One region of the Bacillus sp. AK031 genome, then DNA from elsewhere that is predicted to be linked to it. Evidence: riboswitches for the same ligand, from Rfam matches in the RefSeq annotation. Region 1 holds a riboswitch; each other region holds the start of a gene.
What was found. A riboswitch is a leader RNA that binds a small molecule or an ion and turns the genes downstream of it on or off. The one in region 1 is predicted to bind S-adenosylmethionine.
Positions count from the first base shown of each region.

Region 2: it holds a riboswitch for S-adenosylmethionine, as region 1 does, so the genes downstream of both, metK (methionine adenosyltransferase) here and M1E09_RS02315 (O-acetylhomoserine aminocarboxypropyltransferase/cysteine synthase family protein) in region 1, are expected to answer to the same signal.
Region 3: it holds a riboswitch for S-adenosylmethionine, as region 1 does, so the genes downstream of both, M1E09_RS00645 (methionine ABC transporter ATP-binding protein) here and M1E09_RS02315 (O-acetylhomoserine aminocarboxypropyltransferase/cysteine synthase family protein) in region 1, are expected to answer to the same signal.

Region 1 is NZ_CP096424.1:505,875-516,587, reverse strand. Features, by position in the region: gene M1E09_RS02340 (HD-GYP domain-containing protein) at 360-1,337, opposite strand; gene M1E09_RS02335 (PDZ domain-containing protein) at 1,594-2,811, opposite strand; gene M1E09_RS02330 (DUF402 domain-containing protein) at 3,009-3,551, shown strand; gene M1E09_RS02325 (S41 family peptidase) at 3,584-5,026, opposite strand; gene metX (homoserine O-acetyltransferase MetX) at 5,174-6,214, opposite strand; gene M1E09_RS02315 (O-acetylhomoserine aminocarboxypropyltransferase/cysteine synthase family protein) at 6,218-7,516, opposite strand; SAM riboswitch class I at 7,633-7,747, opposite strand; gene M1E09_RS02310 (trans-sulfuration enzyme family protein) at 7,838-8,968, opposite strand; gene M1E09_RS02305 (redoxin domain-containing protein) at 9,186-9,770, opposite strand; gene M1E09_RS02300 (hypothetical protein) at 9,763-10,350, opposite strand; gene M1E09_RS02295 (spore germination protein) at 10,525-10,713, shown strand, end outside.
Region 2 is NZ_CP096424.1:870,617-881,329, forward strand. Features, by position in the region: gene M1E09_RS04375 (N-acetylmuramoyl-L-alanine amidase) at 1-539, shown strand, start outside; gene M1E09_RS04380 (hypothetical protein) at 627-1,091, opposite strand; gene M1E09_RS04385 (hypothetical protein) at 1,180-1,551, opposite strand; gene M1E09_RS04390 (YolD-like family protein) at 1,554-1,883, opposite strand; gene M1E09_RS04395 (LexA family protein) at 2,201-2,422, shown strand; gene M1E09_RS04400 (hypothetical protein) at 2,536-2,742, shown strand; gene M1E09_RS04405 (hypothetical protein) at 2,826-3,095, shown strand; gene M1E09_RS04410 (hypothetical protein) at 3,101-3,352, shown strand; partial or broken gene M1E09_RS04415 (ABC transporter substrate-binding protein) at 3,434-3,703, opposite strand; gene M1E09_RS04420 (alpha/beta hydrolase family protein) at 3,916-4,704, shown strand; gene M1E09_RS04425 (DUF2584 domain-containing protein) at 4,747-4,989, shown strand; gene pckA (phosphoenolpyruvate carboxykinase (ATP)) at 5,095-6,684, opposite strand; gene M1E09_RS04435 (hypothetical protein) at 7,072-7,275, shown strand; SAM riboswitch class I at 7,448-7,699, shown strand; gene metK (methionine adenosyltransferase) at 7,906-9,105, shown strand; gene M1E09_RS04445 (gamma carbonic anhydrase) at 9,446-9,964, opposite strand; gene M1E09_RS04450 (alpha/beta hydrolase) at 10,074-10,713, shown strand, end outside.
Region 3 is NZ_CP096424.1:134,121-144,833, forward strand. Features, by position in the region: gene M1E09_RS00630 (PQQ-dependent sugar dehydrogenase) at 1-359, shown strand, start outside; gene M1E09_RS00635 (SRPBCC family protein) at 427-852, opposite strand; gene M1E09_RS00640 (MerR family transcriptional regulator) at 849-1,193, opposite strand; SAM riboswitch class I at 1,532-1,635, shown strand; SAM riboswitch class I at 1,780-1,885, shown strand; gene M1E09_RS00645 (methionine ABC transporter ATP-binding protein) at 1,971-3,002, shown strand; gene M1E09_RS00650 (methionine ABC transporter permease) at 2,992-3,642, shown strand; gene M1E09_RS00655 (MetQ/NlpA family ABC transporter substrate-binding protein) at 3,657-4,484, shown strand; gene M1E09_RS00660 (M20 family metallopeptidase) at 4,524-5,735, shown strand; gene M1E09_RS00665 (glycoside hydrolase family 32 protein) at 5,876-7,318, shown strand; gene M1E09_RS00670 (TetR/AcrR family transcriptional regulator) at 7,422-8,078, opposite strand; gene M1E09_RS00675 (ABC transporter permease) at 8,107-9,126, opposite strand; gene M1E09_RS00680 (ABC transporter ATP-binding protein) at 9,126-9,842, opposite strand; gene M1E09_RS00685 (PAS domain-containing protein) at 10,020-10,713, opposite strand, start outside.

The DNA of each region.
Region 1 (10,713 bases):
GCATGATGGAACACCGATAGTAAGCATTAATATTATGTATAAATCAATTTTATTGCTGTTGTTCTTATTCATCTCTATCTCCTTTGATAAATTATTATAATAAGTAAAAAAACAATATAGGACCGACTGTTTAAATTAGCATAAAGTAGAGCCTATTAACACAGATTGTACAACAAATTCAACTTAATCAAAAGGGAATATCCCAATAATTAAATTGAGATAATCTCCTTTCGATTCATTAACTTCATATACTAATTCAATACCTGCGTCTAACCTTAATCTTTAAAGCTAATCTATTATTGAGCTTACTTAGAATTCTATGAAACTTTTTTATTATCTTCCAATAACAATTTTGAACTCTAATTTATCACCCTTGTGATTAAAGTAGTGTGAGATTCAGCAAGATCGACCACTTCCCCGCTATTTTTATAACGAATGATTGGCCTATGCAAATGGGATTTCAACGCAATAACGATCGCTTCCTCACCGTCATTTAATTCTACTTTGGTACCCGGTGCGTAGGAAGGAATACTATTCACGAAGGAATGAACAACGTTTTCTTTATACTCCACTCCATTTTTGCTCATGATTAATTCTAGGACTTCATCTGGATTTACTTTTTCTTTAGAAGTTAAGTTTTCATATAAGTTTGCTATTGCACATATCTGAGGGAACTCAAGGATTTCGTTACCTGATAAACCTCTTGGATATCCTTCCCCTGTCATTACTTCATGGTGCTGATAAGCTATATGTGCAGATAATAAGCTGATTTCCCGGTTATCACGGATAATATCAAAGCCTTGCTTAGGGTGGTCTTTCTCGTTTTGTGACTGTGTTTTCCCAATGTCATGCAGCAAGGCTCCTACAGCCAGGTCTCTCAGCTTCAATCCATTATAATTGAGCTTCTTCCCCATCTGTATAGAAACCAAAGCCACATTCACAGCATGTGCATATTCAACTAATTCTTCAGAAATGGAACTTGAGGGAATTAGAATGATTATTTTTCGTCTTGATAACTCATGAATTAGCTTTCCAACAGCATTGTTAATTGCATAAGCATTTATTCTTTTTTTATTGCGAGCATCATTAAAAGCTTGTTGCACGGTTTCAATTGTATCCATCCAGGTAGGCATATCAAGCATTTCATCTAAGGTAATCCCTTTGGATTCTGCATCTTCTACTACTAAAGTAGAAATTCCCATTTCAGAAATTCTCTTTAGAAATGTGGGGTGGATCGTACGACCGGCTGTCAGCAATATTCTTCTCATCCGATCATAAATTGGTTTGGCTAATTGCATTGTTTCCTGTTGATAATCTGATATGTCAATAAATCTCATTTCTTGCCTTCCTTTATTTTTTGATGTTTTGGAAAGTATCATGAATTGGCACTTTCCACCCTGTTGTTGACAAATCCTGGTCTATGGGTTTCTAACCTCTACTAGCTGTAAATCTTTGTGAACAGAACCTTCCCCTATTCTAAATTTCAAGGAACAGATTCAAAGAATGAGGTCTGTATGCATCGCATCACTTATCCATCCGAGCAACTCATCAAACATTTTGTTTCACTATAGGTCTCTATAAGAAAGATTGAGACTATTTATAAGAACTAACAAAATGATAGCCGACTTTTGATGACCATTCACGGTCTTCCTCAACGAACACAATCCCAAGTTCATGGTGATCGCCTTCATAAAGAGCGCCTTGTGCAAAGCGGATTTGTCCGTTTGTATCAATCACTTCCAATTTACAGTAGGCACGGTTGTTCTGCAGAGCTTCATAAAACTCAGCCTCTGTCTGGACGCGGAATCCATTCACTTTAGAGATGATTTCCCCGGAGACAAGTGACATCTTTTCGGCTGGCGAACCTGGCAGGATTGCCAAAATCATCAGCCCTTGGGAATTTCTTGAGAAGAAGTAAGACCTTTCACTATCCTGGACACGCTGCCTGTAGGCCATCCACTCTCTCCCGATGACTGCAATGGCAGCGCCGGCAATGGAAATCACCGGAGCAAAGAATCCTGCTACAGCAATTGTCAGTACAAGAGCACCCAGCCAGAAAACCCGGTTTCCAGTTTCTTTGATGCTGATTTGCGGAAGTGTGCTTCTGACAAGCTGCCTGAATCCGAGCAGGAATGGGAAAAGGATGATTGAATAAGTCTGTGACCCTATTGTAAAAACAGGCCACCAGCCCCAAGGCATATCCAGTGTCCCTATCGGCATCAGAAGGAACATCGGCACAACCCACAGCTTCTTCCCTTCCTGCGCTCCGACCTTAAGCCCGCGCGAACTTTTGATTAATCGGGGTGAAGTCTTCTTCCACGCGCTGTGGCTGATTAAGACACCTTCAATCAACAGCAGCGTCCCCAGCAATACGACAACAGAATTCAACAGCCCTTCATTCAGCCGTTCGAAATATGTATGAAAAAATGGCATTTCCAGCTTAAAGTAATTGATAGCCAGAAGGATGAAATAAGATATTCCGACAGTAAACGCCGGTGTCAGCAAACGGAAGTTAAATGTAAGAGCCAGAAGCATCGTAACCGCTCCTATCAATAGCAAACCTCCAAAAGGAATGACCAGCCCCGCACCGATCGTCAGTAAAGAAAAACCGAGGCCAAGCAGAATTCCGAGGGGAAATAAAAACCGAATCTCATGATAAACATCGAAAATCCTTGTATGCAGTTCCCGCCTCTCCCGCTTTACCCGAAAGAAACCACTACCAAAAGCAAGGATCACCGCGAAATAGATCAGCGGATTCACAAACAGCTTGCCGCTTGCTTTCATGATCTCTATAAGCCAATGCTGTAACAATGGTCTTCACCATCCTCAACGTGTTAATCTATTCTATTATTTTAACAAATAGCCACTGTAAAACCTATTTATTTTTATAAATAGAAGACTACTAAATTTTCCAGTACTTCGACAATAATAGTTTTTCCCGGGAAATATAAAGGAAATTGCAGAGAGCTGGCGAATGGATATGTGAAGGATGTCGGGAGGAATGTCAAATGGATGTCGTCATTTTTTGGAATCATGTCGGAAGAGAGCATGGCGGCCTGACCTATACAAATGATATCAAAAAAAGCAGCGAAGAAGAGGTTGAAAAAGCCATTCAGTTAAAAGAGGAACGTGCTCTCAGCATGAAGGAACCAAATCGCTTTATCAGAATTAATTCTTCTACCATTCTCGAACTGCCTCCACTTGCCTCTTCGAAAAGATTTATCATCATCTATATGCTGGATAAAAGATTGCAATTTTCCTACGGGTTCAAAAGCTCGCATAATGGGTGGCTGATTGACATCGTCCAGTATGAAAAGAGGCAGGAAGACCTCATTTGTGTCCATGATCTGTTGATTGATATCCGGGTATTCGAGGATGGAAGCTACCATGTGATTGATATGGATGAGTATTATGGAGCCTATGAGGCAGGAGCTGTTTCGGAGGAGCAGGCTGGGCATAGTCTGAAGGCTCTTGCTTATATTTTGGAAAAACTGAACCGCAGGGAAGTTCCCAGCTTTGAAATGCAAGAACTTAAGCAGCAGTATTATTAAAAGGCCTGGAGTGAACTCCAGGCCTTTTACTGTTAATTCAACCTCTTCAAATAATCCAACGCAGCCTTCAACTGCACATCATTCTTCTCATCTTTCACCGCTTTATAGATCTCTTCCTGAAGCTTCCCGGCTGTCACACTGTCAATCTTTCCATTTGCCACCAAATTATGCTGCTCTTGAAACTCTTTAACCGCCGCTTCTGTTGAACTGTTGAAGTAGCCGTCATTCCGGCCTGGCTTGAAGCCAAGCCCTTCCAGCATCAGCTGGGCATTCTTTACTTGCTCGTTATTCATTTCGGCCGTCAGCGGCTTTTCTGCTTCTAAAGGATGGGCATAGAAGTAAGAAGGCTGTTTGACCTGAATGTCCGGCTGGATGCCTTTTTTATGAATCCAGTTCCCTTTGGGTGTGAGCCATTTGAACATCGTCAGCTTGATGTTGCTTCCGTCCCCCATCGGGACCGGCTGCTGGACCGTTCCTTTTCCGAACGTTTTGGTACCAATCAAAGGATAGCCTCCCGCTTCCTTCAATGCCCCTGCAAGAATCTCAGAGGCTGATGCACTCCCCTCATCGACAAGTACGGTAATCGGATATGCCTTCCTCTGCTTATTTTCAGAGAAATATTTCATCGTCTCACCGTTGCGCTCCTGGATTTGCACGTATGGTTTTTCCTCTGTCACCAGTTCAACCAGCATTTCATTTACACTCGACAACAGTCCCCCCGGATTGCCACGGACATCGATGACAAGCCCTTCGATACCTGTTTCCTCCATTTCCGCCAGCTGCTTTTTAAAGTCTTTCGCTGTATTTTCAGAGAAGGATGAGACCTCAATGATACCGTAATCTTTGCCGTTCTCTTTTTTAATATCTGAGTGGACTGTTTCCAGAGGGATTTCATCTCTTTTTACACTTACCTTGATGGGATTGGTAACCCCTTCTCTCATAACCTCCAACTCGACACTGGAGCCTTTCTCGCCGCGAATCTTCAATGTGGCTTCATATAAATCCAAGCCGACAATGCTTTCCCCGTCCACTTTTAAAATTTGATCATTAGGCCGCAGCCCTGCCTTTTCGGCTGGAGAGTCCTTGAACGGTGCAACAATCAGAAGCTTCCCGTCCATGACCGTCACTTCTGCCCCGATGCCTTCAAAGGAAGAGCCGAGGGAATCGCTGAATTGCGAGGCAGTGCTGGCATCCATGTAGACAGAGTAGGGGTCGCCGAGAGTATCAAGCATTCCCTGGATTGCACCTTCCACCAGCTCTCCCTTGTCCACTTCCTCTACATATTTGTCCGCTATCAGATCGTAGGCAACCTCCACTTTATGCAGACGGTCCGTTACCTGGCCCGAGTTATCCGCGGCCCCTTCTTCTGCCTTGCTGTCAAATGAATTCAGTAAGTCCATTCCGCCGTACATTCCCCCGGCACCTGCCAAAAGGGATGCGACGGCTATTATAATCACGCCTTTGCGCTGCTCCATTCTGTCTCCTCCCTATATATCACCTTCATTAGCATCCTTTTAATCTTTCGGATAAAAAAGACACCACACAAAAAATGCTTAGAAGCGGTGCGATGTCTTTGCTATTGAAACTATATGCCGGTGAGGGACAAGTTATGAGTCATGGAGCTAACTTTCTAAATGGGTTTTTATGAGGCCTCCCCATTTTTCAAATTCAGTCAGAAAACCATCATGCCCGAATAAGGTTTTTACTTCATAAAATACAGATCTCGGAACCAGGTCTGCCAGTTCTTTGATGAGTGAAGGCGGGTAAATTAGATCTCTAGTAAAACCGAGAGAGATAAGCTCCCGTTGAAATTGTGAAGCCGCCTCCCTCCAACCGCCCCGGTCCCTTCCGATGTCATGGCTGTTCATGGTTTGGAGCAAATACAAATAACTGTTGGGATCAAACCGCTTTGCCAGTTTTTCACCCTGATAGGCAAGATAGGATTCCACCTGGAACACCTTTTCAGAGGCTTCAGCCCGCTGGAATCTTTCATTAAAAAGTTCAGGAGACCGGTACGTGACCATTCCGGCCATCCTTGCCACCCGCAGGCCCGCTACATCTGCTGCATCTTCATAATGGCCATCCTTCCAGTTGGGGTCAGAAGTGATGGCTGATTTACCGATTGCATTAAAAGCAATTCCGTAATCAGAAAAATACGGCGTGCTTGCCAGCATGAACACTGTTTTAACGAAGGCAGGATAAAGCAGGCCCCATTCCAGAGCCTGCATCCCTCCCAGCGAACCTCCAATCACGGCATGGAGTGAGGATATCCCAAGTGTTTGGAGTGCTTTATACTGAGAATGCACAATATCACGGACGGTCACCTGCGGGAAAGCCATCCTGTAAGGCTGTCCTGTGTCCGGATCTTTAGACAGTGGTCCTGTCGACCCGTCACACCCACCCAGAACGTTAAACGTCACCACCAGGTATTCTTCCGTATCGATATATGCCCCGGGACCGATCAGCCCTCTCCACCAGCCAGGCTGACCATCCGTCCCCACACTAAGGTGGCTGCCCGTCAAGGCATGGCAGACAAGAATGACAGGTCCTTCTTGATTGCCGCAAATCTCATAGCTGAGTCCAGCATCCATGAGGAGTCTGCCGCTTTCAAGTATGAGATTACCTACCGAAACATTCCCTGTTTCATAGATTGCTTTTTTCATAAATCAGACTGAAGCTGCCGCTGCCGTCGCTTTTTGGATTGCCTGGTCAAGGTCTGCCGTTAAATCTTTTACCGACTCCAACCCGATCGACAGCCTAATGAGCGCTTCGGTTACACCCGTCGTTTTCAGGTCTTCACTGTTCAGCTGCTGGTGGGTGGTTGATGCCGGGTGGATGATCAGTGATTTGGCATCACCGACATTGGCAACGTGGGACCATAATGTTATATTGTCTATCAACTTTCTGCCAGCCTCTCTTCCGCCCTTGATGCCAAAGTTGACGATAGAGCCATGTCCATGCTCTAAATATTTTTCCGCAAGAGTGTTGGCCGGATGGTTTGCCAGTCCAGGATAGCTGACCCAGTCAACAGATGGATGATTTTCCAGGTAACGGGCAATTTCCAGGGCGTTGCTGTTATGCTTGGGAACTCTAAGGTGTAGCGTTTCAAGCCCTTGCAGCAGCAAAAACGCATTGTGCGGGCTCAGGCAGGCACCAAAATCACGCAGGAGCTGGACGCGCAATTTTACGGCATAGGCCGCCTCGCCAACATCAACATATTGAAGCCCATTATAGCTGGCATCCGGTTCTGTAAACCCGGGAAACCTAGGGCTGTTCCAGTCAAACTGGCCGCCATCAACAATGACACCGCCGATTGCCGTACCGTGTCCGCCGATCCACTTCGTTGCCGAATGGATGACAATATCTGCTCCATATTGAATCGGCTGGCAGCCATATGGCGACGGGAAGGTATTATCGATAATCAGCGGAACACCCTTGGAATGCGCGATATCCGCAACTTTTTCAATATCCAGCACATTGAGGCTCGGATTGCCGATCGTTTCTGCAAATACCGCTTTCGTGTTTTCGGTTATCGCATGGCGGAAATTTTCCGGGTCGGTGCTGTCAACGAACTTCACCTTGATTCCGTAGCGAGGAAGAGTCACAGCAAACAGGTTGTAGGTCCCGCCATATAGTTTTGACGAGGCAACAACTTCATCGCCGGCACCCGCCAGGTTCAATATCGCCAGGGAAATCGCTGCCATTCCGGAAGACACCGCTACGGCTGCGACTCCTTTTTCAAGCAGGGCAATCCTTTTTTCAAAAACATCCACAGTCGGGTTTCCGATCCTTGTATAGATGTTACCGGCTTCACTTAATGAGAATAAATTCTGCGCATGTTCAGTGTCGTTGAATACATACGATGTGGTTTGATAAATCGGAACGGCTCGTGAACCTGTAACAGGATCAGGTTCCTGTCCTCCATGCAGCAGTAATGTTTCCGGATCGAATTGATGGTTTGTCATACTAACTTCCTCCTCTTATTTAAATAAAAAATTTGACACTGGATCGGGAAGAGGAATTTTCAACATGAAAAAGCCCTCTCCGCTAAGAAGAGGGCTTGAATAGACATCGGCTCCTCCTCTTATCTTCCAGACTTCGTGAGCCTGTAGGATGTAGCACCTTTTTCAAGCAGGTTCTGCTTGAAGGTTGCCGGGCTTCATCGGGCCTATTCCCTCCGCCGCTCTCGATAAGAGTTATCGAATTGCTTATGAAAAATTTATATGCTGTATGTGTTGGATTATAACCAACTATTTCGCCAAGGTCAATGATTTTTCAGAATATTTTTATTTTGATTTGTCCACTGCAATTTTGAAGGCCTGGATAATATCCTCTGCATCTTCAATGCCGACGGAGATGCGGACGACTTGCCCGTTCACACCGATTTTCGCCCTTGCTTCCGGGGAGAGTGCGCGGTGAGATGTACCTTGAGGATAGGATACTGTCGTCTCCACCCCTGCAAGTGTCGGAACAATTTTCACCCAGCTCAAGTTTGTGAAAAACCTGTGGATATCGTTTTGCTCTGCAAGTTCGATGGTGACGATGGCGCCATTCCCTTTTTCGGAGGCATTTTCCGGATAGTATACTGTTTTAACACCCTCATGGTTCTTCAATGCACCTGCTAACCTTTGGGCATTTTTACACTGCTGCTTCATTCTGAGGGCCAAGGTTTTGCAGCCTCTCACTGTCAGCCAGGCTTCATGCGGGCTTAGATTGCTGCCAAGGTTGACGACTTTCAGCCTTGCCTTTTCAATCAATTCTAATGAGCCTACTGTTACACCTGACGTAACATCACTATGGCCGCCGATATATTTTGTTGCGCTGTGGGCGACGATATCCACACCTTCCGTGTAAGGCGCCATAAGGTATGGGGTCGCAAATGTATTGTCGATCATGGTTTTCAGGTTATGCTTTTTCGCGATGGAGATGAGTGTGCCGATATCCTCCACCCGCAGAAAAGGATTGGTGATGCTTTCACTGTATAACAGCTTCGTTTCCGGAGTGATGCTTTTTTCGATCTCTTGAGGATCGCTGAAATCGACAAAAGTGGTTGTGATGCCGAACGACTGTAATTCTTCTTTTAACAGATGATAAGTGCCTCCATATATATCTTCTGCTGCGACGATATGGTCCCCGCTTTCAGCAACGGCGAGAATGCCTGCGAGGATTGCCGCGAGTCCCGAGGAGGCGGCAACTCCATCCGGTGCGCCTTCAAGTTCTGCGACCAGTTTGCCCAGTTCATCTGTATTCGGGTTGCCTGAGCGTGTATAAAGATAAGGCGATTTTCCTTCATAAAATCCTTCCAGCTCTTCAAGGGAAGAAAACGTGAAAGCGGAGGTTTGATAGATCGGTGTCGTTTTGCTGTTGATATCGCGTTTATGTAATGTGCTGTGTACAACTTTCGTGCCAAAATTCATGATGAACCCCTTCCTTTTAAATCCTTTTCCCTTCATTATACGACAAGAAATTGCGACTGTCAGTCTTTATCGAATTAACGCATCACCGCGCGAAGAGGGACTGTCCCTTTTAGTATGGCAACGCGTTAATGCATGAAAAGGGACTGTCCCCTATTGCGCATTAACGTATTAACGCAGCATAGGGGACAGTCCCTCTTAGTGCTTTAGAGGAGTAAAGTCAGTCCATTGATCGCACCATTTGGATCATCATTTCTTTGTTCATGGGTCCGAGGATTTTGTGCTGGATGACGCCGTTTGTGTCGATCATGTAGGAGGTGGGGATGGTTTGGGCCTGGTAGGCAGTTCCCTGTTCTCCTTCTTCATCCAAAGGGATCGGGAATGTCAGACCATACTCCTCAACAAACTCCTGGACAGCTTCCTTGCCATTATCAATTGTCGAAAGATTCACCGCCAGCATTTCGACATTTTCTCTTTCATGATACTGTTCATAGTACTCTTGCATATGCGGCATCTCCGCTTTACAAGGAGGGCACCAGGTCGCCCAGAAATTCAAAATCACTTTTTGCCCTCTGTAATCGGAAAGCGCGACCTCTTCCCCCTCCAACGTGGTCAACGTAAAATCCGGGGCGGTGTCTCCTTTATCCAGGCCTTCACTTCCGAATTCCACTTCCAGCCCTGACTCGAGTTGTTCCGCCACCTGTTCTTCCATTTCTTTTTTTGCATTTTGATTTTGAACGATATTGGCAACAAACAAGCCTATCAGAACACCGACAAGCCCGAACGCCAAAATTTTCTTACTCATGAGCGTCCCTCCCGAATCTATTTACAACCAGTACTCCAATCGTTATGACCACATATGCGAAGCTCTCCGTCGAAAACCATCCGCTCTGCAAGAAATTAACCAATAGCTGTATGCCGGTGAACACCAGCAGCCAGATTTCCTTTTTCCCCATCTTCAGAACCAGGTAAAACAGCCCCAGCCCGACAAGAAGATTTCCGGCATCCAACAGAGAAGTGTTATCCGCTAAATACCCTGCCGCTCCTTCATATACAAGAACGAATAGAATCCACGAACCAAACAGATGCTCTCGCTTTCCTTTTAAAAATATATAAATCAGGGCCATGGCTATCCCTAACCAGAAACCCTTCACCCCTCCATAATAATAAATGACGGACAGAGGCTGCCTGATAAAAGCAGAGAAATCAAACAGGATGAAGCTCAGCTTCCAGGTCAGGATGAACCAGAACACACTGTTGCCGAACCATTCATTTGCCTGTTTGCCATCATAAAGTTTTAAAAAGATGCCTGTCACTGCAAAAGCAATGACGACGGCTCCCCAGACAGAGGGAAACGTGAAAGCTCCTATGCTGTACCACTTCAAAGGTTACACCTTCCTGACTGCGTGCGATTTAAATCATTTCCCTATCATAATACCAGCAATTACCCACCCATTAGCAACACAAAGTTTGAACAAAGACAAAATCATTCTTTATAACCATTAATTACATAACCAAGTAAATCTTGTGACACTCTATATACAACAGGGGGTGAAAAGATGCTGAAATCCACACGCGAAAAAAATAAGAAGGATCAAGAGAAGGACTGCTCTGGTGTTTCTTCCTCACTTGAAGATAATACCGAAAAGGTCAAGGAAACCTTTAATTATCCCATCAATCAAGATCTATCCGTCAGGCCGCTGACGATTTCTATTTTTAACAAAAAAGCCATTTTGTTTTTCCTTAAT
Region 2 (10,713 bases), 360 kb from region 1:
CTAATGTAAGAGTGGTCTTAGTAAGCTTCCACTTCAACGCATTTGACGGTACATTTGAAGGAGCAAACCCAAGTGGTATCTCTGTTCACATACAGCCTGGCAGTATACATGCAAGGCGTTTAGCTGAACATGTAGGCAAATACCTTCGTCAAGGTACTAAACAGGTATATAGGGGCATTGTAGAACAGAATCTACACATCACCAGAGAGTTTGAAGGCGTGGGGATCCTAACGGAAAATGGATTCATGGATCACCAAATCGAAGCGGAGTTAATGCTTGATAAGGATTTCCAAAGAGAAGTAGCAAGGGAAACGGCTCAAGGCGTGCTGGAATACTTCGGACTATCGTATAAAAAGGAGGTTACTAAAGTGGCAGCACAAAAAGACGATGTAAAAGGGCATTGGGCAGAGAAGGAAATACTCAAAGCCAAGAAAGCCAAAATCATTCAAGGTCATGAAGATGGAACTTTTCGTCCAGATGAGCCAGTTACCCGAGGGCAGTTAGCTGTAATATTAGACAGAGCCGGGTTATTGAAATAACAATTTGGAGATGATATATAATCAACATTGAATTACTCCACAAAAAAGCCCTCATTCCTTATGGAGTGGGGGCTTTTTTCTATGTAACTAAATCATAGAAACTAATTTACTATATTCTTTCCCATTCGTTCTGAAGTAAAGAGTGTATTCGATACCATCATCTTCTACTGTCATAATAGTGCAGGATGTATCTTTCTTTCGGCCACCAATAGCCGCCCCGGCAATTAGTCCAAGTCCACCGGTTGCTACGCCACCAATTATTGCACCTGCTGCAGCTTTACCTGCACTTCGTTTTCCTTTTTCATCCCATTCTACCTTTTTTACGTTAAGGGTCACTAGACCAATTTTAAGTACTTTAGGATCAGCTCCCTGACGAATTGAAACTTGTTTTGGTTTTATTGTCGGATGACCGCCAATATAATCAAGCCTTATTTCTTTGGTTCTTCCAGCTTTGATAGCACGTTTTCGATCTTCGCTGTTCTTATTGGCTTGTTCTTTAGCGTTATTCAAATCGGCTTTAACTTGCTCTTTAATTTTATCGAGAAATCCCATACAATAGTCCCTCCTTAAGTCTATATATCTATTGTATTACAAATATTGGGTGAATAACCAGACAAATTAAAAAGGTAAGTTATCAAAATCAAACCCCACCTCTCCTGAGTTTACTATATAAATAATACCTCAATAACTCTTCAACCTTATTCCGGATCCTGGGATTAAAATAACTATGTAATTCTTCATATCCCTTGTAGAAGAACATGAACCTTGTAAAAGTATCGTCATGCTCAACCTGTTCAACCCTCATCCTACATTTTCTCATAGCCAAGTTAGTATCCTTCAAGTCCTTTTGGACAGCTTTCATTGCATTCTCAATCAAGTCCATATATGGCCGGTTTAACTTGAAATTACCTTGCTCAAAAACTTTCCAGTCCCGGTCAAGAACTGTGAGGAGCATAGGAAGGTACATGGCTTGCTCAATAATGTCACGGTCATGTTCAGGTATCCTGGTCATCTTTATTCCCTCTCAGCAGCAATGATTTCTTCAATAAGAATTCTATGGATATTATCATCAATTTCAAAAAGTATGTATTTCATTAGCATATCCACTTTTGCCACAATTCCAGTTAGTTTTCTAAAGAATCCACCCCTCCACACTGTGAGCTTAATAAAAACCGTGTAGTTTAATGATTCCATGACGATGATGCCGATTTCTTCAAACTCTTGCTCGTCCACTTCCGGCTTTCTTTGCCTGACTTCATCAATTGGTATTTGTCTTATTAATTTTACATGTTCAGGCATAAAGAAAGCCGACTGCCATTTTATTTTCCCTCGGTCATTGATCATCCCGTTTCATCTCCTTATACCATTAATTATACAAACATTTGTTCGTAAATCAACTTGAAATCGAACTATCGTTCGTATAAAATTAGGTCAAAAGGAGTTGATACTGATGAACTGCTTGTTTAAAACCTCATTGAAGAATAAGTTACCCATTGAACTAATCTATATAAATAACCAGGGAGTAATCTCACAAAGAGCTGTGATTATGAGGAAAATAACGCCTGATAGCATATTAACTTATGACATGAAAAAACAGCAGCTGAGGTCCTTTAAACAGGCAAACATCTTATCAGCTGCCAAACAACGAAGGAGACTAAATCATGGCTGAATTAACCCAGAGACAGAAAGAAGTACTGGAAGCAATAAGCGAGTATGGAAACAAAAATAACTATCCACCAGCATACCGAGATATCGGTGAAATGGTTGGTCTAAAGTCATCATCCACAGTGAGCTGGTTTCTTCATAAACTCAAAGAAAAAGGATATATCAGTTGGGAGCCCACTCAACCAAGGACTCTCCGTGTAATAAAAACCGCCTCTTAATTGAGACGGTTTTTTTGTGTTCAGTAAAGGAATATTTGTCTACATACTGTCATAACCATTTATCAAGTAGTTCAGAAGTGGACTGCAAATACAAGGGTAGGGGAGAGGTTGAAATGACAATCAAAAAAGTATCACTCTGTTTAAACGTTGATGATCCGGAACAAAAGGTGCTTCATGATTTCGTGACTAAACTTCCTAATGGGGGCAAACGAAACGGAAGCCAGTTTTTGAAAACTCTGGTGGACAGAGAGTACCAAAGATCACTCCAAAAAAAAGAGGTAATTAAGACATCTGGAGGCGGGATCACCTTAAGATTATGACCTCCCTCCTCCATGTCCCTTTTGTTACATTGTTACACGGTTGACACTGTCAATTGTCATGACATTTGGAAGGGGGTGTTTTGATGATAGAAGGAAAGGGGTTAGGAAATAAGAAAGTAAATCGAGTGAACATCTCACTGAACAATAAGATGAGCGCAAAACTAAATAGGTTGTCCACAGCTTGTAACATGAAACCTACCACTCTCGCCTGTCTCTTGGTTGAGACTTGTTTGAATGATCCCGAGTTCGTATTTAAGTTGCAGCAGGAACATAGTATTGATTCTGCTTATAGAATTGTTCCTGTGAAAGATTTTAATACCGGGGAGCTGCAATACATTCTGAATGAGAGGTGATTGATGTGGACTGGGTAAGTTTTGGGACCGGCGTAATGAGTACCATTTTTCTGTTTGCTATTTGGCCAGACAAAGATGAGTCTGAAGAAGATGATGTAGTGATGCAAGACGATGAAATGAAAATCAACGATTTTACGGTCAGACACGTCACACTATCCTGCCAGACCTGCCGAAAGTTAAAAAGGCATAAGGAAATCCAACCGAATCTATTCCAGTGTGTGAAGTGCAAAAGGCACGTTGATATACGAACTGCATAGAAGTATGATATAAAAAAAGGAGCTCCTATATGGAAGCTCAAAATTTTAATTACATACCTGTATAAGAGTTAATTACGCATGTGCAAAGTTGATGACAGGATCACTTGAACCCTGTGAATCAACATAAATAGTCGTCTCAGAACCAACAAGTGCGATATCGGCGCCATCGGCAAGCAAGGTTGTCATCGTTTTATCGCCGCCCCATGTCGTCGTTAATTCAACGTCGAGACCTTCGTCTTCAAAGAAGCCTTTTTCCAGGGCGACATACTGAGGTGCATAGAAAATGGATCGCGTTACTTCAGCAACTTTCACTTTTTGCGCTTTCTGTTCTTCTTGGGCGCACCCCCACATACCAACTGAAAGAATGAGAATCATAAATAATAAAACACTAAGTTTCAGCAGCCTTTTCAAAATGGTTCCTCTCCTTTAGCCTGCCAATCCCCGCCGCATATGGCTGCATAGAGTCGATGCAGGCGGGATGAAAGACAGATATTGTTTGCTACATATCGTATGTAAAAATAAAATTTGTGTGATAGCCTATAAATCGAAGAAAGGGTGAGACGATGAAAAGCGGCACAATTCTTGAAAAAACAATCTTCCCGTCACCGAATCCGGCAGTTGAACTATTTTCTGTTACCTACTGTGCAGACGGCCTCCGGGTGAAGGGCTTGCTTGCCCAGCCAAAAAATGATGGAGTGTATCCCGGCTTTCTATATCTTAGAGGAGGAATCAAAAATATTGGGCAGGTAAGACCTGCGCGTATTGCGCAGTTTGCTTCTGAAGGCTTTGTCGTCTTCGCGCCTTTTTACCGGGGCAATCAAGGAGGAGAAGGGAATGAGGACTTTGCCGGAGACGACCGACACGATGCTTTCGCTGCCTTTGATTTACTCGCTGACAATCCTAAAGTGGCAGGGAGGAAAGTCCATGTCTTTGGGTTTTCCAGAGGAGGCGTAATGGCTCTCCTCACAGCTATCGAGAAGCAGGAAACAGCATCGGTGGTCACTTGGGGCGGGGTATCCGATATGGTTCTGACTTACCGAGAACGAAAGGATTTGCGCAGGATGATGAAGAGAGTTATTGGGGGAACACCCAATAAATATCCGATGCGGTATAAATGGAGGACCCCGCTGTACCATTTAGAGGAAATAAGTGCACCTGTACTTATCATACATGGCGAGAAGGATCATAATGTATCCATTGATCATGCATATAAGCTTGAAAAAAGACTAAAAGAACTGGACAAAATGGTAGATACCTATTATTTTGAGAACTATACACATTATTTTCCGCCGGCAATCAACCGTGAAATTGTTCAGATGGTCTGCAGCTGGATGAAGAAACAAAGCGTGTGACATAGCAGGATGGAACAATTAAAGTTTAAGGGAGTGTTCCTAATGGGAATGGGTTTGGAATTAAATACAATGATTGTGACCAAAGGAAATGAAGAACGAATGGAAGAGAACTTTTTCCAGCTTGTAAAAGAGGGATATCGTTTATATCCGATGGAAATACCAGTCGAAGTGAAAAAGACGAAGGAAGCAGATACGAATGGGATGGGTGTGATCAGGAAGCTTCAGTGGGAAAATGGCCAAACGATCATTACTTATCAATTAACATCCTTGAACAGCACAAATTGATAAAAGGCTGATTCAAAGAGATTGTTGAGCGGGCGAAAAATAACTAAATTATCAGGACATAAAAAAGAGGCAGGCTCAAAATTGGGAGCATGCCTCTTTTTCATATTATGCGTTAAGTGGACCGCCTTTAGATTGAATTTCTTCTGGAACGTTATTGAACTTCGTGAAGTTTTTCTTGAACTTGCCTGCAAGCTCTTTCGCTTTTTCCACATAAGCTTCTTCATCCGTCCATGTTTTACGCGGTTGCAGTACTTCATCAGGTACACCTGGTACATGAATTGGAATTTGAAGGCCGAAAATGTCGTCAGTCGCTGTTTCAACATTAGCCAGTTCACCTTCAAGTGCAGCTTGAACCATAGCGCGTGTATAAGAAAGCTTCATTCTGCTGCCGACACCATACTCTCCGCCAGTCCAGCCAGTGTTCACAAGGTATACTTGAGCATTGTGCTCATCGATTTTCTTACCTAGCATCTCTGCATATACTGTTGCAGGAAGCGGCAGGAATGGAGAACCGAAGCATGTTGAGAACGTTGCCTGTGGAGAAGTGATTCCTCTCTCAGTGCCAGCCAGTTTAGAAGTATAACCACTTAAGAAATGATACATTGCTTGTTCCTTTGTCAGTTTGCTGATTGGAGGCAATACGCCGAAGGCATCAGCAGTAAGGAAGATGATTGTGTTAGGGTGACCGGCAACACTTGGATCAACAATGTTATCGATTGCTTGAAGCGGGTATGCTGCACGTGTGTTTTCTGTCAGTGTGTTATCTTCGTAATCCGGAATGCGGGTGTTTTCATCGACAACCACATTTTCAAGCACAGAACCAAAACGGATCGCATCAAAGATTTGGGGTTCTTTTTCACGAGTAAGGTCGATAGTCTTTGCGTAGCATCCGCCCTCTATATTAAATACCCCATTTGGAGACCAGCCGTGCTCATCATCACCAATCAAGCGGCGGTTAGGGTCAGCAGATAGAGTTGTTTTACCTGTTCCGGAAAGTCCGAAGAACAATGCTACGTCACCTTCCTGGCCTACGTTAGCCGAACAGTGCATGGAAAGGATATCATTTTCAGGTAGCATAAAGTTCATCACAGAGAAGATTGATTTCTTCATTTCGCCCGCGTACTCTGTACCGCCGATCAGTACGGTTCTTTTTTCAAAAGAAACAATGATGAATGTTTCAGAGTTTGTGCCGTCAACAGCTGGATCCGCTTTGAAAGTTGGAGCTGAAATGACTGTAAATTCAGCTTTGTGGCCTTTTATCTCATCTGCACTTGGACGGATGAAAAGCTGGTGGGCAAACAGATTGTGCCAAGCATATTCATTCACTACACGGATTGGCATGCGGTGCTTTGGATCAGCGCCGGCGAATCCTTTGAATTCAAAAATTTCTTCTTTATCTTGTAAGTAATCAATGACTTTATTATAAAGATTATCAAATTTATCTGAAGAAATAGGCTGGTTTACAGAACCCCAAGAAATTTTATCTTTTGTTGAAGGTTCTTCTACAATGAATTTATCCTGTGGAGAACGGCCTGTATATTTTCCTGTCTCTGCACGGACTGCCCCTGAAGCCGTAAGAATTCCTTCATTGCGGTTCAGAACTTTTTCAACTAATTGAGGTACAGATAATTGTACTTTTGTATTTTTTCCGTTAAGTAATTCATTTAGTTTATTAGACAGGCTAATTGAAGTCATTTTTTTATAACCTTCCTTTGTTCTGTATTTAATGCTCTGCCTCAAAGGCTGAAGCTTCTCCCATAAAGCTTCAGCCTTCAAAAAAGAGCCTTATTTAATTACCCCTTTGCTTTCTCAAGAATTAGTATAACACAATAAAACCATTAGTCTATACTATTTAATTATTTTTACTCGATGTTTTTAAATTGTCACAATTTTAAAGGTGAAATACAAGAATTTTTTGAGAGCGCTGACATAATTGCTGTATTAATGATTTAGTCATAAATGGTGGTGAGTAAACATTTATTTCTGAAAAACCCCGGAATAATATATATTAAGTTATGCTATTACGATTTTATCGAATTGTGAACGTTTGTAAAGAAGTTTCTCTTATATAGGAAGGTTTAATTGAATAACGTGGTTTTCAGGGGTTATAAAAATGGTTGGTTTGTACGTGATGAAAAGCTTGTTTCTCTGTTACAGAATACTTTGCAGTGGGCCTTTCTCCTTGTGGCTGTAGGGAAAGTTACGATGGTGAGTGGAAAATTAAGTGTTCTTAGAACGGTTGTAGAGACAGTTAGAGAAGAGTATGCGAAATTAAATGTTCTTTAATCTGCCCAGAGACACTTAGAAAGGAAATTACTAAATCAAGTGTCTTTAAAATGGTGTATAAGAACCAGCAGAAGCAAGTAGATTTGTGCAGCTGAAATAAGTTGCACAATAAGGAAATAAAACTGTTGACACGTTTTGACAAAGTAAGTTAATATTGACCCTTGAACGGATACTCTTATTCCGAGCTGGTGGAGGGACAGCCCCAATGAAACCCAGCAACCTGCTTGAAAAATATACTTGTCAGAAGTATTCAAAAGGATTGGTCCAAACAAGGAGATAACCTCTTTGTCTGTTTGTTTGAACCAAAATCATTCTTAATGATTTAAGCTGTATTGCTTATCCTGATGACACAGTAATCTGATATAAGGTCATTTTTTAAGCAAAGGTGCTAATCTGATGCAAGGTTCTCCTTGATCAATAAGAGTGAAAGGCGCGGCTTTAAATCATAACCTTTCCTCTTTAATAGACGGGAAGGTTTTTTTTATTGAGAATTTCTGCCCCTGCAGATGAAGTCTTTTGATAAAAACACCATGTTTACTTCATACTACTAAGGGAATGAGTACCGTGATTAACTACCTGAGAACAGGCCATTCTGTTCAGCCAATTATTTTTCTTAAGGGAGGAACACCGATGTCAAAAAAACGTCGTCTGTTTACATCTGAGTCCGTAACGGAAGGACATCCAGATAAAATTTGTGACCAAATTTCCGATTCAATCCTAGATGCAATTCTAACTAATGACCCGAACGCACGTGTAGCATGTGAAACGTCTGTTACAACTGGTCTTGTTTTGGTTGCTGGAGAAATTACAACTAGTACTTACGTAGATATTCCGAAAATTGTACGTGAAACAATCAGAGGAATCGGCTATACTCGTGCGAAATACGGTTTCGATGCTGAAACATGTGCTGTCTTGACTTCCATCGATGAGCAGTCTGCTGATATTGCAATGGGTGTGGACCAGGCGCTTGAAGCACGTGAAGGACAAATGAGCGACGAAGAAATCGAAGCAATCGGAGCTGGTGACCAAGGTCTGATGTTCGGTTTCGCTTGTAATGAAACGAAGGAGCTTATGCCTCTTCCAATCTCATTAGCTCATAAAATTTCCCGCCGCTTGACTGAAGTGCGTAAAGACGATGTGCTTCCATATCTTCGTCCTGATGGTAAAACTCAGGTAACGGTTGAGTATGATGAAAATGACAAACCTGTCCGCATTGATACAATCGTTATCTCTACACAGCATCATCCGGAGGTTTCTTTAGAGCGTATCCAAAGAAACCTGAAAGAATATGTCATTGATCCGGTTGTACCGAAAGAGCTTATTGATGAAGATACAAAGTACTTCATCAACCCTACTGGACGCTTCGTTATCGGCGGACCTCAAGGGGATGCCGGTTTGACTGGCCGTAAAATCATCGTTGATACTTATGGCGGTTATGCTCGTCACGGCGGCGGTGCATTCTCAGGAAAGGATGCGACGAAAGTTGACCGTTCCGCTGCTTATGCTGCACGTTATGTTGCCAAAAACCTTGTCGCTGCAGGATTGGCTGATAAATGTGAAGTTCAGCTTGCCTATGCAATCGGTGTAGCACAGCCGGTATCAATCTCTATCGACACATTCGGAACAAGCGATGTTTCTGAAGATGTTCTGATCGACGTTGTCCGCAACAACTTCGACCTTCGTCCTGCAGGCATCATCAAGATGCTTGATCTTCGCCGTCCGATTTACAAACAGACAGCTGCTTACGGCCACTTTGGCAGAAGCGACCTTGATCTTCCATGGGAGCGCACTGACAAAGCTGCGGCCCTTAAAGAGCAGGCAAAAGCGTAATAGAATAATGACTGTTAAAGCCCGGAGTATATTGCTTCGGGTTTTATTGTATGTGAAACCAGGATTACTTCGGCTGGTCAAGCACAGTTAAAAGGAAAATTTAACATTTTCGGTGTCATGAAGAGGGGTGGGACCGTGGAATTGGAAAAAACAAAAATTGGCGTTATCATTAGGCTGCTATGGCATCACGGAATCGGAAAAATCAAAAACCGGCGATGTCAAAAGCTCCAAAACTAAAAACCCTCTCCATCAAAAAGGAGAGGGCTGCTACTGCAAATGATTACTTTCCCGATGAAAGAATAACTCCCATGGATAATGGGTAAAAAAACAGTAAAATCTATTACTTAAGAGGTTTCAATGATTTGTAGTACTGTCCTTTTTCGGCGTACTCCCTTGAGATCCGCTTCATTTCGCTGATATCGTGATCATTCAATTCCCTGATGACCTTGGCCGGCCTTCCGAAGGCCATGCTGTTCGGCGGGATGACCGTTCCAGGGGTGACAAGGCTTCCGGCACCAATAAAAGCCCCTTCACCTATTTCGGCATTATCGAGTATGGTTGACCCCATGCCAATCAGTGCCTTTTTCCTGATTTTACAACTATGTAAGATGACACTGTGACCGATGGTGACTTCGTCTTCCAAGATCAATGGATTGTCAGGGCTTTGATGGAGAACAGAATTATCCTGAATGTTGACCTTGTTCCCAATGATGGTAGGTGCGACATCGCCGCGGATGACGCTGTTAAACCATACTGAGGATTCTTCGCCTATCTCGACATCACCTGTAACTGTTACATAATCAGCAATATAGGCGCTTTCGGCTATCTTTGGCTTTTTGCCATTATATTCATAAATCATTGTACTACTCCTTTCAAAGGACAGTTATAATTAGTCTTAATAATTTGAGTGTATCATTATTGAAAGTAACTATCATTATTTTAGAATGAAGATTTAAGGAGGAATTGCCATGTGGAAATGGGAAACGGATCAGGAGGCTAAGGCGGTTATCGTCATTATACACGGTGCTATGGAGCATCATGGCCGTTACGGGTGGCTCATTGAAATGTGGCGGACATCCGGGTATCATGTCATCATGGGAGATCTGCCGGGGCAAGGCATGACATCAAGGGCTCAAAGAGGACATGTTGATGCCTTTGACGAATACATTGTCGAGGTGAAGGACTGGATTCAGGCTGCCTATCAATTTGACTTGCCTGTATTCTTGATCGGCCACAGTATGGGCGGGCTGGTTGCAGCAAGGCTTATGCAGGAATCCCATATCAACCTTGCAGGCCTGATACTTTCATCTCCATGCCTGGGCCTTGTGGATTCACCGCCAAAACCGCTTCAATTCATTTCCCATATTTTAAACAAAGTGGCGCCGCAAGTGAGATTTTCATCAGGATTGACTGTTGACCTTGCGACTCGAAACCAGGATGTAAGGGAAATAGACAGCAATGATTCATTGTATGTCACCAAAGTGTCTGTGCGCTGGTACAGGGAACTCGACAAGGCAATGAAGCTGGTTTTTGCCAACATGGATAAAATGCCGGATGTTCCTTTGTTGGTCATGCAGGGCGGAGATGATAAGATTGTAGATAAGTCAC
Region 3 (10,713 bases), 370 kb from region 1:
AGGCAGGAAACAACTATGGATGGCCGCTCATAAAAGGAGATGAAAGCAGGGAAGGCTTGCAGCAGCCTGTTGTCCATTCCGGAGAGGTATCATGGGCGCCCTCAGGTGCAGATTTTTATGAAAATGACCTTTACTTTGCGGCACTTAGAGGACAGGGAGTAAAAAGACTGTCACTGGAGAATGAGCAAGTGGAGGAGGTTCTATCAGGATACGGGCGGATAAGAGACGTTTACATTGAAGGCGGCAACCTTTATTTTGTCAGCAACAATACGGATGGCAGAGGAAACCCGGCAGAAGATGATGATAAGCTATATAGGGTTTCCATTCCTGAGCTGAACAGCGGCCGTAGTGACGAGTAAGGACCCGAAGGTGAATAAATATACTGTTGCTCTAAAGGGAAAGGACACCTGTGTGTGCCCTTTTCCTTTATTTTATAGCTTCTTTTTCGACCCGGTCCATGAATTCCTGCACAACCTTGTTGTTATTTTTATCTCCCCCGAGCTTTAACATGGCCCTGCCGACAAAATTCTTGCCTTTATTGGTTCCTTCGTAAATGAAATTCGTGCTTGTTTCGTCAATTTTTTCAAGAGTGAAAGAGAGGTCGATTTCAAATGCTTTAGCAATAACGAAACCGATCCGTTTATGTTTTCGGCTCTCGACGATATAAGTTTCTGTTCTTTTGCCTTCCTGGTATTTCTGCTCATATTTAGAGCCTACTACCCCTTCTGCTTCGTATACAGGTTTATTTTCTATGACTTTCGGCATGATTCTTGGCATATTTTCTTCTGAGAATAAAGTCCAGACTTTTTCAATGTTTGCTGGGATGGCCTTTTCTTCTTTCCAATGGATCATTGGTTTTGCTCCTTTCCAGATTCAATAAATTCGTCGATTTCAGCCAGTTTTTGCTGAAGTGTTTCGATTTCCTGTTGTATATTTTTCTTTTTCAACTCCAGTAACTCCTCCAGGTTGAAAAAGGATTGGTCGTTCATGACATCCTGCATTTCCTGGATTGTCAGTCCAAAGTTTCTTAGCTTAACGAGAAGAACAGCCAGGAAATAAGACCCGTCATCATAGTATCGGTAGTTGTTCTTCGGGTTAATGTAAGCAGGCTCCAAAAGCTTGATTTCAGCATAATAGCGCAAAGTCTCTTTACTCAAGCCCGTGATTTCGGCAAATTCACTGATTTTGTACATAACTCCCCTCCGGTACTTTTATCATAAACTATGGGGTGCACCACACAGTCAAAACTTTTTTGGAATATCTCTTAGTCTAGAGTAGTATATTTCAAAAAAGCATCAACTACAGATGAAAACAGCCCCAAAATATTTCTGAATGCTTTGTTAGTTAACGGTATAATCCAGTTTAACAATTCTACAAACCGAAAATAAAATCAATCTAGTTTTAGAGAAAAAACAGGTTGATTGGAGCGGAAATCAGCAGAAAACTTTTTTCAAAAAAAGTATTGACACTTTGAAAATGGCGTTGTAAAGTGATAATCAAGTTTTACAAAAAACAGAATAATTTTCCATACTTCTTATCAAGAGAGGCAGAGGGACTGGCCCTGTGAAGCCTCGGCAGCGGACTCCATTGCGAGTACCGTGCCAAATCCAGCAAGCAATGCTTGAGAGATGAGAAGAGGACGGATTACATAATCATGCCCTCTTCGCTTTCAAGAAGAGGGTTTTTATTTTGTTGAAGCAGTTTTACAGGGAAGGGAGAGGAAGAGCGAAACGAGTATAAATATAATCCTGAGTAACCCGATTGAAAAAGTGAATATTTCTCTTATCGAGAGAGGCGGAGGGACTGGCCCATTGATGCCTCGGCAGCGGACTCATCATCGAGTACTGTGCCAAATCCAGCAAGCTATAAGCTTGGGAGATAAGAAGAGCCCTCTTTGCTGTGTGCAGAAGCCTCTTCCATTCCCCCGGAAGAGGTTTTTTATTTTGACGAAACGAGAAAGGAGCAGCAAAATGATTGAATTTCAAGGCTTAACGAAAATATACGAAAGTGGCAATCAGCCGGTCAGGGCATTGGACGGCATCGATTTAAAGATCAATGAAGGGGAGATATACGGTGTCATCGGCTTTAGCGGTGCAGGAAAAAGCTCGCTGATCCGGTGTGTCAACTGGCTCGAGAAGCCGACATCCGGGAAAGTCATCGTGGGAGGCAGGGACCTTACAGCTTTGGGTCCTAAAGAAATCAGGGAGATTAAACGGAATATCGGCATGATCTTTCAGCACTTCAATCTGCTGAATTCAAAAACGGTCTTCGCCAATGTCGCCATGCCTCTTAAACTGGCAAAGGTACCGAAAGAAGCGATTAAGGAAAGGGTATTGGAGCTGCTTGAATTTGTAGGTCTCGAGGATAAAGCCAATCAATATCCTGATCAGTTATCCGGCGGGCAGAAACAAAGGGTGGGCATTGCCAGGGCACTGGCCACCAAGCCATCGATCCTTCTATGTGATGAAGCGACATCTGCCCTTGATCCGCAGACAACCAATTCGATTCTGCAGCTGCTCAGAAAAGTGAACAAAGAATATAAGATCACGGTTCTGATCATCACGCATGAAATGACGGTCATCCGCGAGATTTGTGACAGGGTTGCCGTCATCGAAGCGGGAAAAATCATCGAGGAAGGTTCAGTGTTTGATGTGTTTTCCGCTCCCCAAACGCTGACGGCAAGAAATTTTGTCAGCACCGTCATGAATGATACGCTGCCTGATTCAATCAAAGAAATTGTCAGGAACAACGCAGGAAAACAGAAGGTCTTCAGAATCAACTTTGTCGGGGAATCGGCCGGTCAGCCTCTTCTTTCGAAAATCGCTAAGAGGTTCGATATCGATACCAATGTTCTTTTCGGTAATATCACGGAGCTGCAGGGAATCCCATTCGGCAACTTGATCGTTGAATTCATCGGCAGCGACAGTGAAATCAATCGGGCTCTTATGTACATTAACCAGGAAAAAGTCGGAATCAAGGAGGTGGAGGCCAATGCTAGTTGATCAGGAGCAAATTATTGAGGCGTTGATCGAGACACTTCAGATGGTCGCTTTCTCACTGTTGTTCTCAGCGCTCCTCGGATTGCCGCTGGGAATTCTGCTGGTAGTGACACGGAAAGGCCATCTGTTGGAAAACCTGCCCGTGTTCAATGTGTTAAATGGAATTATTAACGTGTTCCGCTCAGTACCATTCATCATCTTGATGGTGGCGATCATCCCTGTCACAAGGTTGATCGTCGGAACTTCGATTGGTACAGCAGCTGCCGTCGTGCCGCTTGTTTTCTATGCAGGACCGTATATTGCGAGGTTGATAGAAAACTCCTTGCTTGAGGTGGAGCCGGGCGTGATTGAAGCGGCAGAATCAATGGGGGCGACCCCGTGGCAGATCATCATCAAGTTCCTGATACCCGAGGCACTGAGTTCACTGGTTCTCGCTTTCACCATTGCGACAGTGGGTCTTGTAGGGGCTTCGGCGATGGCAGGTGCAGTCGGAGGCGGAGGTCTGGGGGATCTCGCGATTACATACGGCTATCAGCGTTTTGATACGACCGTCATGCTGATCACGGTCGGGATTCTGGTTCTGTTGGTGCAAGGCCTGCAAACGTCCGGGAATGTTTTATCAAAAAAAATCAGAAGAAGATAAAGGGAGGATTCATCTTGAAGAAATTATTATTAGCAATCTTAATTTTGGCATTGGCGGTGACGGGGGCAGCCTGCTCCAGCACTACAAGCGGGGAAGAAACAGTAAAAGTGAAAATCGGGGTAAGCGGGTCCGATAACCGCATTTGGGATTATGTATCGGAAAAAGCTGAAAAAGAAGGAATCGAAGTGGAAATTGTCCGATTCTCTGATTATGTCCAGCCTAACATAGCGCTTGCTGAAGGAGAATTGGATGCAAATGCATTCCAGACGATTTCATACTTCAATGCTTTCAAAAAAGAGCACAACCTTGATTTAGCACCAATTGCAACGACCGTAATCGCTCCAATGGGAATTTACTCCGAGAAATATGAAAGTGTAGAAGACATTCCTGATGGCGGGAAAATTGCCGTCCCGAATGAAGCGACAAACATGGGAAGGGCGTTCCTGCTGCTTCAGGAAGCCGGTTTGATTACATTGCCGGAAGACTTTGACGGCAATGGCGACATTGAAAAAATCACAGACAATCCAAAGAATCTTGAAATTGTGCCAGTTATAGCGGGCCAGACGCCAAGGGTATTGCCGGATGTAGCGGCTTCCATCATTAATAACGGGATTGCGGTTGACGCCGGCTTCACGCCGACAAAAGATGCGATTTTCCATGAGAGCGAAACGGCCACACCTTATATCAATATCATCGCGGTCCGTACAGAGGATAAAGACAATGAAACTCTTAAAAAGCTCGCAGAAATCTATCAGGAAGATGATGTGAAAGAGTTTATTGAAAAAGAATATAAAGGCAATGTCATTCCTACGTTCGTTCCATTGAGTAATATTGGGGAATAAATTCAGTTTACAAAAATAAAAACCAAGGAGGAATTTAATATGTCATCAGCAGTTGAAGTGAACACCCAATTGAAAGCGAGAATCATTGAAAGCGTAGAAAGCAAGAGGGAGCAGTACTTGTCTGCAAGCCACAGGATCCACAAGAAGCCGGAAATCGGCAATCAGGAATTCTTTGCTTCAGAGCTGCTGACAGGGATTCTTGAGGAAGAGGGCTTTCAGGTGGAACGAGCGGTTGCCGGCCATGAAACAGCTTTTCTTGCCCGCAGGAAATCAGAAAAGCAGGGGCCGACTGTCGCGTTTCTTGCAGAGTATGATGCACTCCCTGGGATCGGCCATGCCTGCGGACATAACATTATCGGAACAACCAGTGTAGGGGCGGCGATCGCATTGGGCAAGGTGCTTGATACAACGGGTGGTGAGGTTGTTGTGCTGGGAACGCCTGCGGAAGAAGGTGGACCGAACGGCAGTGCGAAAGGGAGCTTTGTAAAACATGGACTCCTGCAGGGGGTTGATGCAGCGCTGATGGTTCACCCTTCAAACCAGACAAGGTTAACGGCTTCCTCGTTGGCAGTCGATCCGCTTGATTTTGAATATAGAGGAAGGCCGGCCCACGCTGCAGCTTCACCGGAGGAAGGCATCAATGCTCTTGACGCGGTGATCCAGTTGTTCAATGGGATCAATGCTCTGAGACAGCAATTGAAAGACGATGTTCGGATTCATGGGATTATCACACATGGTGGAGATGCTCCGAATATCATCCCTGAATATGCAAAAGCGCGATTCTTTATCCGGGCGGCAACCAGATCTTATCTCGATGAAGTGACAGAGAAAGTGAAAGCAGTTGCTGAAGGTGCGGCACTGGCGACAGGAGCGGAACTTAACGTCATTGCCTTCCAAAATGAAGTGGATAATCTGCTGCCGAATCGAACCTTTGATCATGCTTTTAAGGAAGTCATCGAAGAACTCGGAGAAGAGGTGGTCCTGACTGAAAAGGGCGGAATTGGGTCAACAGACGCCGGAAACATCAGCCAGGTGGTGCCGACAATCCATCCGTTTATTAAAATCGGCGGAGAAGAACTTGTTGGCCATACAGTGCCTTTCCGAGAAGCGGCTGCCTCTCCACGAGGTGACGAAGCGCTGATCAAAGGTGCGAAAGCACTCGCGTTGACTGGCTTGAAGCTATTGACGGATCATCAGCTGTTATCGGCAATCAAAGAAGAGTTTCTGGAAAGAAAGCTGGAGGAGGCATAAGGACCGGGCTTGGAGCAGAATGTTCTGCTCCAAGTTTTTTTGTGGATTTTTCGGTTAGATTGAAACCTTGGCGAAATTATTTTTCAGGATTCTTTTGTTATACAATAGAGACAAATCAACTGGATAGTGGAGGAGATACAATGAATCACCACCAACAGAAAATCCAAGAAGCAGCTGCTTCTATCAACAAGGTCCGCGATAAGGTAAGCCGCAGCCAGTGGAAGCCGTCCTATCACCTGGCGCCGCCTGCGTACTGGATGAATGATCCGAACGGTTTCAGCTTTTACAATGGAGAATATCATCTCTTTTATCAGCATCACCCCTTTTCTCCTGAATGGGGACCGATGTACTGGGGACATTTCAAGAGCAAGGATCTGGCACATTGGGAGGAAGTTCCGATTGCCCTGGCTCCGAGCGAGGAATATGACCGGGACGGATGTTTTTCCGGCAGTGCAATCGAGAAGGATGGAAAGCTGTACCTTATGTATACAGGTAATCAGTGGACTGGTACTGACCATGAAACAGACTTATATCAAACACAGTGCCTGGCTGTCAGTGATGATGGAATTACGTTTGAAAAGTTATCTGAAAATCCGGTCATCGATCCTGCTCCTGAGGGAGACATTCACCCATACCACTTCAGAGACCCAAAGGTTTGGAAAAAGGGAGAACACTATTATTGTGTACTTGGATCAAGGACAAAGGATCATATGGGACAGGTGCTTCTTTACCGTTCAGAGGATCTGCTGAACTGGGAATTCATCAACGTGGCAGCAAAAGGCGAAGGCAACTTTGGCTATATGTGGGAGTGTCCCGACCTCTTCGACATTCAAGGCAGGGAGGTTCTTGTCATGTCTCCGCAAGGGATGGGGCCGGAAGGGAACTTCTATCAGAACCTTCATCAGGCAGGATATGTTGCCGGCAGCCTTGATTATGAGACAGGAGAGCTGGAGCACGGGCCATTTGAGGTTTTGGACTACGGTTTCGATTTTTATGCTCCTCAAACAATGGAGGACCCGACTGGGAGAAGGATCATGGTGGCCTGGATGAATATGTGGGAAAGTCCTATGCCTGAACAAGAAGAGGGTTTTGCAGGTGCGATGACGATTCCCCGGGAGCTGTTTGTAGAAGCAGGAAAGCTGAAAACAAAGCCGGTGCCTGAACTGGAAAAACTCCGAAAGAATCATAAGCAGTATCAAAATATTGTGGTAGAAGGCGAAGCGGCACTGCCTGAAATTGAAGGGAATTCAGTTGAATTGAAGGTGGAGATCGATGCCAGGAAGGCTTCTCAATTCGGCTTGAAAGTAAGGGCAGGCGGCAAAGAAGAAACAGAACTCCTTTACTTAAGGGAGGAAAAAAGCATAGCCCTTGACCGCAGCCTGTCAGGTAAAGGACCGGGAGGCGTCAGAAAAGCTGAGACAGAGCTCATAGCGGGCACCCTCAAGCTGCACATTTTTATAGACAACTCTTCCGTTGAGGTATTCATCAATGATTATGAAAAGGTCATGACGGCAAGAATCTACCCTGATAAAATGTCATCATCCATCAGGTTTTTCAGTGACAAACCGATAGAATTGCTTTAGGTGGATAAGTGGGATTTATAAAGGCTGAAGCAAAAGTTTCTAAAAAGATTATAGAAAATTATTTTAAAAAGGGATGCCGCCAAAATGGAAGCATCCCTTTTTGTTATTCGTGGTTGGCGGGATTTAACCCGTTCATGATCATCTTCACCGTCAACTCAATTTCTTTTTCATCATCCCAATCCGCTTCCGGGATGAACAGGTGCCTGATCAGCAGATACCCAAATACACTGGATGCCGTGAAGCGGATGACCGATTCTGTCGGCAGTTCCACGATCTGGCCTCTTTCTTTGTAATGTTCCACGACCGTTTGAAATCGCTGAACTATTTTACTGGCAACATGTTCTTTAAATTGTTCCTTCAGCTCTGGATGAAAAGGGATTTCCTGAATAAGGATTCTGAAAGCAGCCATATTTTCTTTCAGAAATGCCTGCCGGTTCAGGATCATCGCTTTGATGAAATCCCCATATTGATCATACTTTGTGTTGAGCACCTTATCGATATCCCTGATGATAAAGGGCGCAATCAGTTTTGCCATCGTTGGTGCGACAATTGAGATCAGCAAATCTTTCTTCGTTTTATAGTGGCGGAAGATCGTTCCTTCCGCTACCCCTGCCTTTTTGGCAATTTCACTGGTTGAAGTAGCCGAATATCCTTTTTCCGCAAAGGTTTCCAAGGCGGCTTCAAGGATTTTCTGCTGTTTTTCTGTCAGTTTTTCTTCACTATTCAATAAGATATCTAACATATCATTCTGTTCAGCCATTCATAAACTCCTTATGATTTGAGTTACCTTATATTTTACGATATTTTCTCAAAGCTGCAACATTAAGAAGGATAAACAGCAGGGAGAACCCGAGAAGAAACAGTAAGTCTCCGGTTAGATCACCGATGGATGCCCCTCTGATCATAACATCTCTCAAGGCGTCCGCCGCATAATAGAGAGGTGTCACCAGCCCTATCCAGCTCAGCCATTCCGTAATAGTATCAAGATTGAACAGTCCTGAGAAAAAGATTTGCGGAATCACGATAATCGGAATGAATTGCATCATTTGCAATTCATTCTGGGCAAAAGCAGATAGAAGGATTCCGAGTGTTAAAGCAGATAAAGACAGTGAGGCGATAATGATCAGGACATTGATGAAGCTTCCCATCATCAGCATATCAAGCACATAAATCGCATACCAGGAAATAAACGCGGCCTGCAGCACAGCAAAAATACCGAATCCAAGAACATAACTTATGACCATTTCCCATGTTTTCAAAGGGCTGGCCAGGAGCCTTTCCAAGGTTCCACTTGTTCTTTCGCGAAGAAATGAAACACCGCTGATTAGAAATACGAAGAAAAAGATGAAGAACCCAAGCAGGACCGGCCCAAATGAATCGAATAAACCCATGTCTTTTTCTCCATAAAGATAGTCGATTTCCATACTGGATTTAGCGGTTTGCTGAGAGAATAATGATTGAATCTCTTTCATCACACTTTGGTTAACAGAAGGGTTGCTGCCTTCGAGAACTACTGAAGGAGAAGCACCCGGCTCCAATACCATATAACCGTCAATTTTGCCGTTCTCTGCTGATTGTCTTGCTTCTTCCTTACTGTCAAAACTAGTGAAGTCTTCTGTATCAAAAGCTTTTAAAGCATTCTCATTTTCTGCAAAGATACCAATTTCAGGTTCATAGGCTTCTGCATCGAAAATGAGCCACATCATCGTTAAAATTAAAACAGGAGCCAGAAACATTAAAGCCAGTGTGCGTTTATCCCTGAACAGCTGCTTGATGATCCTGATAACAAAACCGGTAATTCTGGACATTAGTTCACCCCCGCTGATAAGAAAACTTCTTCAATCGAAGAGACACCGTATTTATCTTTTATGACTGAGGGCTTATCGCTTCCAATCAGTTTTCCGTTTCTAAGGAGCCCCAACCGGTCACATCTTTCTGCTTCATCCATGACATGCGTGGTAATAAGCAAGGTTCTTCCCTTGGACTTTAACTCGTAAAATTGCTCCCAGATCTGCTTTCTCAATACTGGGTCAATCCCGACAGTCGGTTCATCGAGAATCAACACTTCAGGATCGTGAAGAAGGGCAATCGCCAAAGACAGACGTCGCTTCATGCCTCCAGAGTATAAGGCGACCGGCTTATTCAGGTGGTCAAGCAAGTCGACAGTCTCCATTACCGATTTGATCCTGTCTTCTCTTTTCTTCTTGTTCAAGCTGTATAGGGAGGCAAAAAAGTTCAAGTTTTCCTTAGCAGTCAATTCTGTATAAAGTGCATCAGATTGTGCCATGTACCCAACGGAGGCATAAACGGACTCGGCTTTAAGAGGACGTCCCTTAAATTCCACTTTTCCTGAATCGGGAGCCTCCAGTCCGATGAGCATCTTGACCAAAGTGGTTTTACCTGATCCCGATGGGCCAATCAATCCATAAATTTCTCCCGGAGGAACAATCAAGGAAATTCCTTCTAAAACACTTTGCTTGCCAAATGATTTTTTAATTTGCTCCAACACCAATATATCTTGCAAAAAGAACACCTCCACTTAATGAGTGATTACTCACTTTTATAATAAACTGGTTAACCCATATTGTAAAGTGAGTAATCACTCATTTTGTAAATGTGGTATTCAGAAAAGCAAGGTACAACTGTTATCATGCTAATGAAAAAGGAATGGACTCTAAGCGTCCATTCCTTTTTCAGGTTATTAAAATGCACTCTTTAAAGAACGAATGATACGCACTTTTCCTTTATCCAGGTTAATGCCTGAAGTGACCATTTTTTGTGCAACGGATGGTTTCACTCCCGTAATGCTGACTTCGACACCAAGAAGCTCCAGGGCATTCAGGAGGGCGCTGATAGAGTGAAAGAAATGCTGATTAGCTTCAAAAACGGAAGACAGGTCGACAATCAATGAAGATAATTTTTTTTCTGATACGCTGATCAGAACCTTTTGGGTGATGGTTTCTATTTCCAGATCATTGATGATGGTCTGGTTAAGGGGCAGGACCCCTTTTCCCTCAGGAAGCAGAATGATGTTGGATGCCATCTGTTCCAAGCTGTGTTTGAACTTTTCCTCTCTTTTTACAAAATCGGTGACATCCGAGAACTCGGCCATAGCCCCAAGCAGCTCGCCATTTTCTTCAAGTACGTGGGTTTTCAGGTTGAAATAATTATCAAACTCTCCGAATTTATAAGGCATCCTTTCAACTTTCACGGACTTACCGTACTTTACGGTATTTTCCACATGGCGTACATCATCTGGAGCATCTGGATGGAGGTCATAGACGTTTTTGTTGATAACGTCTTCTTTCTTTACTCTCAGCAGCTCTTCACATGCTGGGTTTAAATACATAACTGTATAGTCTGCATCAATAATCAAAATAGCATCTTTTAAAAAG